One region of the Pseudomonas sp. GNP012 genome, then DNA from elsewhere that is predicted to be linked to it. Evidence: riboswitches for the same ligand, from Rfam matches in the RefSeq annotation. Region 1 holds a riboswitch; the other holds the start of a gene.
What was found. A riboswitch is a leader RNA that binds a small molecule or an ion and turns the genes downstream of it on or off. The one in region 1 is predicted to bind cobalamin.
Positions count from the first base shown of each region.

Region 1 (7,042 bases):
CGCCCGGGACGATTTCGAACGCAATGCCCAGCTCACGCAGACAGCGAATCTGTTCGCCAATGGCGCCATACAGGCTCGGATCGCCGGAGTGTACCCGGGCCACGTCCTGGCCTTTGGCGTGGGCGGCCTTGAACAGGTCGATGATCTGTTCAAGGTGCAGTTCGGCGCTGTTGACTACCTGCTCGGCACAATGACCTTCCAGTACGGCGGCTGGCACCAGCGAGCCGGCATAAATGATCACCGGGCAACTGCGAATCAGCCGCTGGCCCTTGACGGTAATCAGTTCGGGGTCGCCGGGACCTGCGCCAATGAAGTAGACGGTCATCGTCGGTTCCTGTGGGGATAAAAGGGGCTGAACAGGGCTTCAGATGAAGAATGTTCATGATCGAGGCGGGGATTATCGGGGATTTTATGCCGCACCGGCCAATGCCAGGGTTGCCTGGGCATATTTCTGTCGGGGAATCAGCAGTTTTGCCGGGGCCTGGGCCAGTTGTTCGGCCAGGGCCAGCGCGGCGCTTTCCGCCACGCCGTAGCAACCGGTGCGTTCAAACGCTATTTGCGATTGATGGCTGAGTTGCGGCTCATAGGGGGCCAGTTGCTCGCTGCTGAAGTACATCAATTCCAGGCCAAGCTGCTGGGCCAGTTCGATCAGTGCAGGTTCGTCGCGCTTCGAATCGATGCTGGCCAGGGCCTTGATTTCATGGCGCGCAATCTGGTGCGCCTCCAGTGCCTGGTCGAGCAGCGCCAGCAGGGTGCTGACGGGGCAGCCCTTTTGACAGCCCAGGCCGACCACCAGGGTCGGCGCAGTGCTGACGTCAGTCATGCGTGGTATTGGCCATCGCTTTTGCGACGGAACAACCAGGCGCTGATCAGGCCCAGGGCCAGCCAGAACGCCACGTTGGTCAGTTGCGAAGCGATTTTGAATTGGGTTTCCAGTGCCTCCGGAGCGAGCATCGAATGCACTTGCGGTTGCGGTGCGCCAATCACATGGGGAACTGCAAGGATTGCCGCGCCGAGGACTTTCATCAGCCAGTGACGGCTGAAAACGATCAGTGCGATACCGACGGCGGTGCAGGCGGCGGTACCGATCCACCACAGTTGCCGTTGTGCCAGATCGGCGGCGGCAGTGCCGGGCAATTCAGGTGGCAGGCCGAGGGTCGGCGCGAGTACGAAGGTCGCATAGCCGGCCAGACCCCAGAGCAGGCCCTGGGAGGTTTTGGTCGGCGCACGCAAGGTGTACAGGCCGGCCAGCATCAGCGCGAAACCGACAGCCACCACCAGATTGCCGCCAGTGGTCGACAGCACGCGCTGCCAGCCGTCTTCCGGCTCCCAGGCTTCGGCGTCGTGGGTGTGGGCAGCCATCGCGCCATCGGCGTGTTCATGCATTTCAACGGCCGCCGGTTCAGCTTTTTCGTAGGTTTCGGCCTGCAGGATCAGGGGGGCGACCCAGAAACTTTGCAGCAGGGTCAGCAACAGGGCGGCCAGCAGCCCGCTGAAACCTGCGGTTTGCGCAATACGCTTGATCATGTCAGCAGGTCTCAATGGCACGGGAACGCGGAGCTGTGACGGGTATCGTGGGCGGCATTGTGCACCGCTTCGATGTGCGAGAAACCGGCGAAATACACAAGGCTTGCGCCCAGGATCGACGCGCAGACGGCGGCGGTCAGACGTTGAGTCAGGGTAGAAGTGGTGCTGGCTGTAGTGTGGCCGGTGCTGCTGATGATCGACATGGCGTTTCCCTCTGGTCTGTCAGCGGGGAATCAAGAGCGCATGCAAAAACCTGCACGACCAGGCGCGCAGGGTTTCAAACAGCGCCCGCCCACCGCGGGTTTGTTGTTTCAGTGATCGTTATGGTCACTTTATGTTGCGGGCCGGTCTCCGGGCTCACGAGGGGCAAAGGCTTGGGCCTGATCCTGCAAGCATCACCTTCCCATGCCGTAGTGGCACAGTGGATCTGATGCTTCGCTCGCTTACCGTTGCGGGGGCAGCACCGGACTGACATGGCTTTAGAGTAAAGCACATGATTCACCGGTTTCCCGTTTCACCCTGTGAAGGGCACCCGTAACAAGATGCGTAGGAGAGCATGGGCGAGGGTTGGGCGTCAATTGGCAAGGGTTCTCAACTGGAAACCGAGTCGCTTTCTTCGCGAGCAAGCCCGCTCCCACACTTGACCCTTTTCCTCTGAAAGAACCCGATCAAATGTGGGAGCGGGCTTGCTCGCGAAGGGCACACCGCAGAAGTCACGTGAACATTGACCCGCCCCAATACCATGCGTAGCCTTGCGCTTTCGAGGTTCTTCGGCGTTTGTCGAAGCTAAGAAGGGAACGCGGTCAATGCCGCGGCTGCCCCCGCAACTGTGAACGGTGATGTTCGTTGCCACGCCACTGCAGGCCCAATCCATGAGGCCGGCGGGAAGGCGCAGCGAATGCCAGGCTCAAGCCGGCACACCGTCAGCCAGGAGACCTGCCTCGACACAGATTCTCACTTTCAACCGGGCGGGGTGATCCGGTGGCGAACTCTTCAGGCACGCGCATCTGCGTTGCCCGTTGTCGTCCCGTATGCCCGCCACCTAGCCATAGGGCATCCGATGAAAACACTGGCCAAACTTCCCGTCACCATCGTCACAGGCTTTCTTGGCTCGGGTAAAACCACGCTGCTGCGGCACATGCTCGACAACGCCCAGGGGCGCCGCATCGCAGTGATCGTCAACGAGTTTGGCGAGCTGGGCATCGACGGCGAAATCCTCAAGCAGTGCTCCATCGGTTGCACCGAAGAAGAAGCCAACGGCCGTGTGTATGAACTGGCCAACGGCTGCCTGTGCTGCACTGTCCAGGAAGAATTTTTCCCGGTGATGCGCGAACTGGTGGCTCGTCGCGGCGATCTCGACCACATCCTCATCGAAACGTCGGGCCTGGCCCTGCCAAAACCGCTGGTCCAGGCTTTCCAGTGGCCGGAAATTCGCAGTGCCTGCACCGTTGACGCGGTGATCACCGTGGTCGACAGCCCGGCCGTGGCCGCCGGCACCTTCGCCGCCTTCCCGGACCAGGTCGATGCCCAGCGCAAACTCGACCCGAACCTGGACCACGAATCGCCATTGCACGAGCTGTTTGCCGACCAACTGGCCAGCGCCGACCTGGTGATTCTCAACAAATCCGACCTGATCAACCCGGCCGACCTGGCCCGCGTGCGCGTGGAAGTCGCCGAAGAGTTGCCGCCAGCGGTGAAAATCATCGAAGCCAGCAGCGGTCGCCTGCCGCTGGACGTGCTGATTGGCCTGGGTGCCGGCTCCGAAGAACACATCGACAGCCGCCACAGCCACCACGACCATCATCACGATGGCGACGATGATCATGACGACCACGATCACGACGCCTTCGATTCGATCTCCATCGAATTGCCGCAAGCCGACGAAAGCCTGCTGATGGACGCGCTGACGCAACTGGTGGTCCAGCACGGCATCCTGCGGGTCAAGGGTTTTGCAGCAATCCCGAACAAACCGATGCGCCTGCTGATCCAGGGCGTGGGCACGCGTTTCGACAAGCACTTCGACCGTCAGTGGGGCGCCGAAGAGGCGCGTATCACCCGTCTGGTGCTGATCGGCCAGGAACTCGACGCCGCCGTTCTCGAAGCGCAATTGCGCGCTGCGCTCAGCGTGTAAGCCATGCACCTGCTCAGGACCCAGCCCGGCGGTTTCGTGTCGGATGACAACATCGCCGACCTTGGACAAACCCCCGCCGAGCTGGTGGTCCTGTGCAGCGGCGACTCCAGCCTGGCGCTGCTCGCCGAGGCGGCGCAGCAGTTGCCCGAGGATTACCCGAGCCTGCGCCTGGCCAACCCGATGCAGGTGCAGAACCATGCCTCGGTCGATTTGTACGTCGATGAAGTGCTGCGTCACGCCAGGGTGATCCTGATTTCGCTGCACGGCGGCATCGCCTATTGGCGTTACGGCATCGAGCGCCTGGTCGAGCTGTCCCAGCGCGGCGTGCAGGTGATTCTGGTGCCGGGCGATGACCGCCCGGACCCGGAGCTCAGCGACCTGAGTACCGTCGGCGCCGCGGACCGCGACCGGCTCTGGCAGTTTCTGCGTCAGGGTGGCATGGGCAACGCCCTGGATTTCTTCCGCTGCCTGGCCAACCGCTGGCTGGCCCGCGATTACACCTGGGGCGAGCCGCAGACCCTGCCACGTACGGCGATCTACCATCCGCACAAACATTCTGCCGCACTGAGCGACTGGCAAGCCGACTGGCGCGCCGATCAACCGGTGGCGGCGGTGCTGTTTTACCGCTCGCATTTGCAGGCGGCGAACACCGCTTTCATCGATGTTTTCTGCCAACGCTTGCAGGCAGCGGGTTTGAATCCGTTGCCGATTGCGCTGGCCAGTTTGAAGGAGCCCGGCTGCCTCGGCGCGGTCGAAGATTGGCTGGATGAATCAGGTGTCTCAGTGATCCTGAACACCACCGGCTTCGCCCAGTCCAGCCCCGAAGCGCCACACCTGCGACCGTTCCGTCGCAATATTCCAGTGATCCAGGCGATTTGTGCCCAGGACAACGAACCGGGTTGGCGCGCCAGTGAACAGGGGCTTGGCCCGCGTGATCTGGCGATGCACATTGCCTTGCCGGAGCTGGACGGGCGCATCATCAGCCGTCCGATCAGCTTCAAGGACCTGGCGTGGCGCAGTGAGCGCAGCCAGTCGGATGTGGTCTGCTACCGGCCGCAACCGGAGCGCATGGACTTCGTTGCCGAACTGGCGCGACGCTGGGTCGAACTGGCGCGGGTGCCAAACGCCGAAAAACGCATCGCCTTGATTCTCGCCAATTACCCGACTCGCGACGGGCGCATCGGCAATGGCGTCGGCCTCGACACTCCGGCCGCCGCACTGAATATCCTGCGGGCGCTGCATGCTGAAGGTTATCCGTTGCCGGCGCAATTGCCGGACAGTGGCACCGCGCTGATCCAGCAGTTGCTGGGCGGTGTCAGCAACGATCTCGATACCCTGGACTTGCGTCCGTGCCAGCAAAGCCTGGCAATGGACGACTATCTGACGATGTTCAATGCCCTGCCCAAAGCCAATCGTGCGGCGGTGCTCGAACGTTGGGGCGCGCCGGAAAACGACCCGATGTGCCGCAGTGCACGGATGATGATCGCCGGCCTGCGCTTTGGCCAGACCTTCGTCGGCATCCAACCGGCGCGGGGTTATCAGGTCGATCCGAGCGCGGTGTATCACGCCCCGGACCTGGTGCCGCCCCACGGCTACCTGGCGTTTTACTTCTGGCTGCGCCACACCTATGGCGCCCATGGCGTGATTCACGTCGGCAAGCACGGCAACCTCGAATGGCTGCCGGGCAAGGGCGTGGGGCTGTCGGAAAACTGCTGGCCGGATGCGCTGCTCGGGCCGCTGCCGAACATCTATCCGTTCATCGTCAACGACCCGGGCGAGGGCGCCCAGGCCAAGCGGCGCACCCAGGCGGTGATCATCGATCACCTGATGCCACCGCTGACCCGCGCCGAAACCTATGGCCCGCTGCGCAACCTCGAACTGTTGGCCGACGAGTATTACGAAGCGCAGTTGCTCGATCCGCGCCGCGCTCGGGAGTTGCAGCGCGACATCCTGCAACTGGTGCGTGACTCGCACATCGACCGTGAACTGCAGCTGGACGAGCAACTCGACAGCGATACCGACGCAGCGATCTGGTTGCCGCGACTCGACACTTACCTGTGCGACTTGAAAGAGTCGCAGATCCGCGATGGTCTGCACGTGTTCGGCGAATCGCCCACCGGTCGCCTGCGTATCGACACCTTGCTGGCGTTGTTGCGCATTCCACGGGGCGATGGCCGAGGAGCGCAATCGAGCCTGCTGCGGGCGCTGGCCAAGGCGTTTGCGCTGGGGTTTGACCCACTGGATTGTGCGCTGGGCGAGCCATGGACCGGGCCGCGTCCCGAGTCTCTTTTGCTTATCAGTGACGAGATTTGGCGCACGGCGGGCGATACCCGCGAGCGCCTGGAGCTGTATGCAGCGCAGTTGATTTCGGGCGTGTTGAATGACCCCTGTGGGAGCGGGCTTGCTCGCGAATCGGTGGACCATTCAACATTGATGTCGCTTGACCCACCGCTTTCGCGAGCAAGTCCGCTCCCACAGGAGGCAGGTTGGGCTGAAGTGAGTGCCATAATCGACAGCCTTCGCGAAGTAGTTGCCCCGCGCCTGGACGCCTGCGGCCCAGCGGAAATGCGCGGTCTGCTCGATGCCCTCAGCGGTCGCTTCGTCCCGGCCGGCCCCAGCGGTGCGCCGAGTCGCGGTCGTCTGGACGTGCTGCCCACCGGGCGTAACTTTTACTCGGTGGACGTGCGCAATTTGCCGACCACCACGGCGTGGCGCATCGGTTTCCAGTCGGCCAGCCTGATTCTGGAGCGGCACCTGCAGGACCACGGCGATCATCTGCGCCAGCTCGGCCTGTCGGTGTGGGGCACCGCGACCATGCGCACTGGCGGCGATGACATCGCCCAGGCGATGGCGTTGATGGGTGTGCGTCCGGTCTGGGCCACCGGCAGTCAGCGGGTCGACGATTTCGAGATTCTGCCGTTGAGTTTGCTCGACCGCCCTCGGGTCGACGTGACCTTGCGCGTGTCCGGTTTCTTCCGCGATGCCTTTGCCAATCTGATCCGCCTGTTTGACGCGGCGGTGCAAGCGGTGGCCGACCTGGATGAGCCGGACGACCTCAATCCGTTGGCGGCCAAGGTGCGTGCCGAGCGTGCAGCCTTGTTGCAGACCGGACTGGATGAAGACGCTGCGCGACGGCAGGCCGGCTGGCGGATTTTCGGGGCCAAGCCCGGGGCCTACGGCGCCGGCGTGCAGGGCGCCATTGACGGTCGTCTGTGGCAAACCCGCGAGGACCTGGCCGAGGTTTACCTCAACTGGGGCGGCTACGCTTACGGCGGTTCCGACGAAGGCACCGCCGCCCGAGAACAGTTCAGCCAGCGCCTGAGCCAGGTACAGGCGGTGCTGCAAAACCAGGACAACCGCGAGCACGATTTGCTCGACTCCAAT
Region 1 covers NZ_JBTGUU010000001.1:1,961,175-1,968,216, forward strand. Annotated here, with positions in the region: gene cobM (precorrin-4 C(11)-methyltransferase) at 1-325, opposite strand, end outside; gene ACXX83_RS08795 (cobalamin biosynthesis protein) at 410-823, opposite strand; gene ACXX83_RS08800 (CbtA family protein) at 820-1,527, opposite strand; gene ACXX83_RS08805 (CbtB domain-containing protein) at 1,539-1,730, opposite strand; cobalamin riboswitch at 1,853-2,078, opposite strand; cobalamin riboswitch at 2,274-2,485, shown strand; gene cobW (cobalamin biosynthesis protein CobW) at 2,588-3,658, shown strand; gene cobN (cobaltochelatase subunit CobN) at 3,662-7,042, shown strand, end outside.

Region 2 (7,042 bases), 1.7 Mb from region 1:
GCCCTGGCGATGGCACCTAACACGTCGCCAATTGTCACTGCACGTAAATAAGCGGACATTTTGTAAGGCGAACTTAAAGTCTTACTTGAAGTTTGTCGTGTAGCCGCTAGAATCTTGATCTACAAATGATGGCAAACCGCCTGCGTCCTACGCAGGCGGTTTTCTTTTCTGCGCTCCCCGCAGAAAAAGCCGCAGCCAGATCAGGATGTTCTGCTTATGACGACGTCGGCCCGCCTCGCAATCATGTTCTTCGCAGCGCTGCTCAGTGCCTGCGCCAGCCGCACACCGCCTCCTGCGCCGGTGGTTCGCGCGCCCATCGTGTTTGGTTCCCCACAAGCGTTTTCGCCCGAAGCGGAGGACGTGCTGTTTCGCGCGCTCGGCCTGGTGGGTACGCCTTATCGCTGGGGTGGCAACACGCCGGATTCCGGATTTGATTGCAGCGGCCTGATCGCGTACGTGTACCGCGATGTAGCCGGTATTGCCTTGCCGCGCACCACGCGCGAGATGATCTCCATGCAAGCGGCGAGTGTTGGCAAGGAAGGCCTGCAGACTGGCGACCTGCTTTTCTTCGCTACCAATGGCGGTTCCCAGGTCAGTCATGCCGGCATCTACGTGGGAGAAGGGCGTTTCGTCCACGCGCCGGCCACTGGCGGCACCGTGAAGCTCGACAGTCTGTCCAAGGCGTATTGGCAAAAGGCTTACCTGAGCGCCAAGCGTGTTCTGCAGCCTGAACATCTGGCGCGCAACCCGTAACGTCCGGAGCTGCTGCTCATGACTGCTCGTACGCTGAATCTCGACGACGCCCTGTATCAATACCTGCTCGATGTTTCCCTGCGCGAAACACCACTGCTCAAGCGCTTGCGCGATGAGACCCAGGCGCTGCCGATGGCGCGCTGGCAGGTGGCGCCGGAGCAGGGACAGTTTCTCGCCTTGCTGGTAAAGCTGACAGGCGCCAGGCGCTTGCTCGAAGTCGGTACTTTCACCGGATACAGCGCGCTGTGCATGGCGGCGGCATTGCCGGCTGAAGGTTCGCTGATTTGCTGTGATATCCCCGGCGACTACAACGCCATCGCACGGCGCTACTGGCAGGAAGCGGGACTCACCGGGCGGATCGACCTGCGCCTGGCCCCCGCACTGGAAACCCTCGGCGATCTTGAGCGGCAAGGTGGGGGCGAGCAGTTCGACCTGGTGTTCATCGATGCCGACAAGGCCTACTATCCGAGTTATCTGGAGCATGCCCTGCGTTTGCTGCGGGTCGGTGGGCTGGTGCTGTTCGACAACACCCTGTGGAGCGGGCGCGTGCTTGAGACCAGCCCCGAGAGCGCGGACACCCGGGCTATCCAGGCGCTCAACCTGGCGTTGAAGGATGATGTGCGGGTGGATCTGTCGTTGTTGCCGTTGGGTGACGGGCTCACACTTTGTCGCAAGCGTTGAGCTGGAAATCATGTGGGAGCGAGCTTGCTCGCGATGGCGGCATGTCAGTCAACCAGGATGTTGAGTGTGTTGGCCTCATCGTGAGCAAGCTCGCTCCCACAGGTTTTTTATGTTTCAGTGATAACGTTATCTAGCAGCCGACACCCGCCACACCTTGTTCCCCACATCATCGGCCACCAGCAGATCGCCCTGCCGGTCGATCACCACGCCCACCGGGCGGCCCATGGCTTCTTCCTTTTCGTTGAGAAAACCGCTGAGCACTTCAATCGGTTGTCCCGCAGGTTTGCCTGCGCTGAACGGCACGAAAATCACTTTGTAGCCACTGTGGGGGTTACGGTTCCAGGAGCCGTGCTGGCCGATGAAGGCCCCTTGGGTGAACGGCGGCGGCAGCTTGCTGTTTTCAGCGAAGGTCAGGCCCAGTGATGCCGTGTGCGGGCCGACGGCATAGTCCGGAGCGATGGCCTTGGCCACCAGACCGGGGTTTTGCGGCTCGACGCGGCTATCGACATGCTGGCCGTAATAGCTGTAAGGCCAGCCATAGAATGCGCCGTCCTTGACCGAGGTGATGTAGTCCGGGACCAGGTCGCTGCCGATTTCATCCCGCTCGTTGACCGCGGTCCACAGCGCGCCACTGCGCGGCTCCCAAGCCATGCCGTTGGGGTTGCGCAGGCCGGAGGCGAAGATCCGCTGCTGGCCGGTGGCACGGTCCACTTCCCAGATCGCTGCGCGACCTTCTTCCTTGTCCATGCCGTTTTCCGCGACGTTGCTGTTGGAGCCCACGGTGACGTAGAGCTTGCGACCGTCCTTGCTGGCGATGACGTTTTTGGTCCAGTGGTGGTTCAGCGGGCCACCCGGCAGGTCGACCACTTTGACCGGTGGCGACTTGATCTGCGTATCGCCACTTTCATAGTGAAAGCGCAGCAGGCGATCAGTGTCGGCCACATACAGGTCCTTGCCGACCAGGGTCATGCCGAAGGGCGAGTTGAGGTTTTGCAGAAACACCGTGCGGGTTTCCGCGACGCCATCGTGGTCCTTGTCGCGCAGCAAGGTGATGCGGTTCGCGCTGGGCACCCTGGCCCCGGCGCGTCCCATGACTTGCTTCATGACCCAGCCGCGAATGCCTTTGCCGTCTTCGGGTTTGGGTGGCGCGTTGGTTTCCGCCACCAGTACGTCGCCGTTGGGCAGTACATAAAGCCAGCGGGGGTGATCCAGGTTTTCGGCAAAAGCGGCCACTTGAGTGCCCGCGGCGGCGACGGGTTTCGCGCCCTGTGGCCAGCCGATGGCCGGGGCGATGTTCACAGTCGGGATCAGGGTTTTGTTGGGGGGCGGCAGTTGGGGTGAAGGGCCGGTGCCGTCGGAGACTTGCAGGCCGGCGGTCTCACTACAACCGGCGAGCCCTCCGCAGATCGCGATAACGAGAACGAGCGGGGGCGTGCGCATACGGGTGTTCCCTATGAATGCCTTGTTCTAATCATAGAGACGCGTTGTCGTCCAATGGTTCAACCCCTAGCCACGAGCTTCCTTGAACAGCACCGCAATGCCGGGGTGATAGTTGCCGGCTTCATTGCGCAACTTGCGGTAGGCATACGGGAAATACCAGGCGACCGCGCAGGTGTGTTCCTTTTGCAGGTCGTCGACCATGTCCTGGAGTTCTTCCGGTGTCGCGCCTTGCTGGGCTTTTTGCGGGGCGACGAACAGGCAGCCGAGTTTCAGGTCGCTGGCGTGGCTCAGGCGCTTTGCATCGCTGGCGATGTCGAGCAGGGCCTGGGTCAGATTGAGGCTGTTGACCCGTGGCCAGCGCTGGCTGGTCTGGATGTAGGCGCGGGTTTCGGGCGAGGCGAGGAACAGGTCGGCGCGGCTGTTGCGTTCGCCTTCTTCGGTCTGCTTGCGGGTAGGCGTCTGTTGCAGTGTGACCATCTCGGCCATCCAGGCGGCGGCAGACAACAGTCCGAGATTGGCTTTTTCGTCGTGCCAGTAGGGTGTGTCGCCATCACCGCGCACGGCGTTATAGCGGTCGATGCATTCGAACCAGCGCTCGAGCACAGGGCGCAGGAATTCCAGCTTTGGATTGCTGATGATCATGCCTTGCATGGGCTCACCCTTGTTATTGTGTTGTGAGGTTGTGGCTCTTTGATATCACTGCTGAGAGTGAGGCACAAGATTGACGTCAGTTTTTTGATTGACGACAGTTATTCGGCAGCTGGCCTCCCGGCTTTAATTGACGCTCCACCCCCAACCCTCTAACCTTCGCGGCTTGTTTCAGGTGCTCTGTGACTTGGGTCGACAGAGTGAAACAGGGAAGCCGGTGAGCGAGTTCTTCTGTTGGTCGAGGAACCGCAATTCCGGCGCTGCCCCCGCAACGGTAAATGAGTGAAAACTGTGTCTGATGCCACTGTGTCGATTCGATGCGGGAAGGCGCACAGTCTGGCTTTGCGCCACTCATGAGCCCGGAGACCGGCCTGATTCATCCAGCGGCATCACGGTGGGCGATGCCAGGCTTGTTGCCTTCTATTGCTGTGCCTGCCCGCCGTTATTCCTGCCTCAACGGAGAGCTCCCCCATGACTGATACCCCCGATCGTGACGAACGCCACCTGGCGCGCATGCAGCGCAAAAAAGCCGTGATCGACGAGCGCATCGCCAATTCCCCGAACGAGTGTGGTCTGTTGCTGGTGCTGACCGGCAACGGTAAAGGCAAGAGCAGTTCGGCCTTCGGCATGCTCGCCCGCGCCATGGGGCACGGCATGCAATGCGGTGTGGTGCAGTTCATCAAGGGCCGCAACAGTACCGGCGAAGAGTTGTTTTTCCGGCGCTTTCCCGAGCAGGTGCGTTTTCATGTGATGGGCGAAGGGTTTACCTGGGAAACCCAGGACCGTCAGCGCGACATCGCTGCCGCCGAAGCGGCGTGGGCGGTGTCCCGGGAACTGCTGCGCGATCCGTCCATCGGCCTGGTGGTGCTCGATGAGCTGAACATCGCCCTCAAGCACGGTTACCTCGATCTGGATCAGGTGCTCAGCGACTTGCAGGCCCGGCCGCCGATGCAACACGTGGTGGTCACCGGGCGTGCCGCCAAGCCGGAAATGATCGAGATGGCCGACACGGTCACCGAAATGGGCATGATCAAACACGCCTTTCAGGCCGGGATCAAAGCGCAGAAAGGCGTCGAGCTGTGAACCAGCCTCGTCATTGCCCGGCGGTTCTGATTGCCGCGCCGGCCTCCGGCCAGGGCAAGACCACCGTTACTGCGGCGCTGGCCCGCTTGCATCGCAATCAGGGGCGCAAAGTTCGCGTGTTCAAGTGCGGCCCCGACTTTCTCGATCCGATGATCCTCGAGCGCGCCAGCGGTGCGCCGGTGTATCAACTGGACATGTGGATGGTCGGCGAGCAGGAGAGTCGCCGGTTGCTGTGGGAAGCCGCCGCTGACGCCGACCTGATCCTGATCGAAGGCGTCATGGGGCTGTTCGACGGTACGCCGTCGAGCGCCGATCTGGCACGGCATTTCGGTGTGCCAGTACTGGGTGTGATCGACGGTACCGCCATGGCCCAGACCTTCGGCGCACTGGCCCTGGGGCTGGCGCGTTATCAGCCGGACTTGCCGTTCGCCGGCGTGCTGGCCAACCGCGTCGGCACGCTGCGCCACGCGCAACTGCTCGAAGGCAGCCTGACTGAAGGCTTGCGCTGGTACGGCGCGCTGTCCCGGGAAACCGGGATTAAACTGCCGAGCCGACACCTGGGGCTGGTTCAAGCCAGTGAACTGAATGATCTCGACCTGCGCCTCGATGCGGCAGCCGATGCCCTGGCCAGCAGTTGCGAGGTCGCGCTGCCACCGGCAGTCGAGTTCGCCGCCCCCGATGTCATCGTCGCCGAACCGCTGTTGGCCGGTGTGCGCATTGCGGTGGCCCGTGATGAAGCCTTTGCGTTCACCTACGGTGCGAGCCTGGATTTGCTGCGGGCGATGGGCGCCGAGCTGTCGTTTTTCTCGCCGATCCGCGACCGTGCGTTGCCGCAAGCGGACAGCCTGTATCTGCCGGGTGGTTACCCGGAACTGCACCATGTTGCGCTGGCACAAAATACCGCGATGCTCGACGCGATCCGCGCGCACCACGCCGCTGGCAAACCCTTGCTCGCCGAGTGTGGTGGCATGCTGTATCTGCTCGACTCCCTGACCGATGTCGAGGGCACTCGTGCCGAACTGGTTGGTTTGCTGACCGGTGATGCGGTCATGCAAAAGCGTCTGGCAGCGTTGGCGTTGCAAGCGGTGGAGTTGCCGGAAGGTTCGCTGCGCGGGCACACCTATCACCATTCACTGACCAGCACTGAATTGGCGCCGATTGCCCGGGGCGTGAGCCCGAACGGCGGGCGCGGTGCGGAAGCGGTTTACCGTGACGGGCGGATGACCGCCTCTTATGTGCACTTTTATTTTCCGTCGAACCCCTCGGCGATTGCCGCGCTGTTTGCGCCGGACCTTGAAGCCGCCTTCGCGAGCAAGCCCGCTCCCACAGAGGAATGCATTTCTTCAGGCAGCTCACTTCTAAATGTGGGAGCGAGCCTGCTCGCGAAGAGGCCATGACAGACAACGCATTCACCGAAGCCGAACGCGCAGCGGTCTATCGCGCCATCGGCGAGCGCCGCGACATGCGCCACTTCAGTGGCGGCACGGTCGAGCCCGAGTTGCTCCAGCGCCTGCTCCAAGCCGCACATCAGGCGCCGAGCGTCGGCCTGATGCAGCCCTGGCGCTTCATCCGCATCAGTGATCGCGCCTTGCGCGGGCAAATCCAGGCCCTGGTGGAAGAGGAGCGCGTGCGCACCGCCGAAGCCCTCGGCGAGCGCAGCGACGAGTTCATGAAGCTCAAGGTGGAAGGCATCAACGATTGCGCCGAGGTACTGGTCGCCGCACTGATGGACGACCGCGAGCAGCATATCTTCGGCCGTCGCACCTTGCCGGAAATGGACATGGCCTCGCTGTCCTGTGCCATCCAGAACCTGTGGCTCGCGTCTCGCGCCGAAGGGCTGGGCATGGGCTGGGTGTCGCTGTTCGAACCCCAGGCACTGGCGGACCTGCTGAGGCTGCCGCCGGGAGCCAAACCGCTGGCGGTGTTGTGCCTGGGGCCGGTAAAGGCGTTCTACCCGGCGCCGATGCTGGTGCTCGAAGGCTGGGCGCAGGCGCGTGCGCTGCATGAATTGCTGTATGAAAATTATTGGGGAGTGAGTCAATGAGTGTGGCGTTGTTGAGTGTCGCCGCGGTTGCGCTGGATGCGCTGCTGGGCGAACCCAAACGCTGGCATCCGCTGGTGGCGTTCGGCCGTTTTGCCGATCGCATCGAGCAACGTTTCAACGGCGGCGGTCGCGGTTGGCGCAGCCATGGCGTCACCGCGTGGGTGATCGCCGTGCTGCCGCTGGTGCTGTTGGTCACGGCATTTTCCTGGGCGCCTTACGTCGGCTGGATCGTCGAGATTCTCGCGCTCTATTGCGCCCTCGGCATGCGCAGCCTCGGTGAGCACGTCACGCCGGTGGCCAAGGCCTTGCGCGGCGATGATCTGGATGAAGCGCGCAAGCGTGTGAGTTATCTGGTCAGCCGTAAAACCAGTGACCTGGATAAAACCGAAGTCG
Region 2 covers NZ_JBTGUU010000001.1:3,633,454-3,640,495, reverse strand. Annotated here, with positions in the region: gene ACXX83_RS16340 (C40 family peptidase) at 1-51, shown strand, start outside; gene ACXX83_RS16335 (C40 family peptidase) at 217-753, shown strand; gene ACXX83_RS16330 (O-methyltransferase) at 772-1,434, shown strand; gene ACXX83_RS16325 (PQQ-dependent sugar dehydrogenase) at 1,561-2,874, opposite strand; gene ACXX83_RS16320 (hypothetical protein) at 2,941-3,525, opposite strand; cobalamin riboswitch at 3,679-3,911, shown strand; gene cobO (cob(I)yrinic acid a,c-diamide adenosyltransferase) at 3,994-4,605, shown strand; gene ACXX83_RS16310 (cobyrinic acid a,c-diamide synthase CobB) at 4,602-6,002, shown strand; gene bluB (5,6-dimethylbenzimidazole synthase) at 5,999-6,649, shown strand; gene cbiB (adenosylcobinamide-phosphate synthase CbiB) at 6,646-7,042, shown strand, end outside.
Region 2: linked by a shared signal. The riboswitch ahead of cobO (cob(I)yrinic acid a,c-diamide adenosyltransferase) and the one ahead of cobW (cobalamin biosynthesis protein CobW) in region 1 are both predicted to bind cobalamin.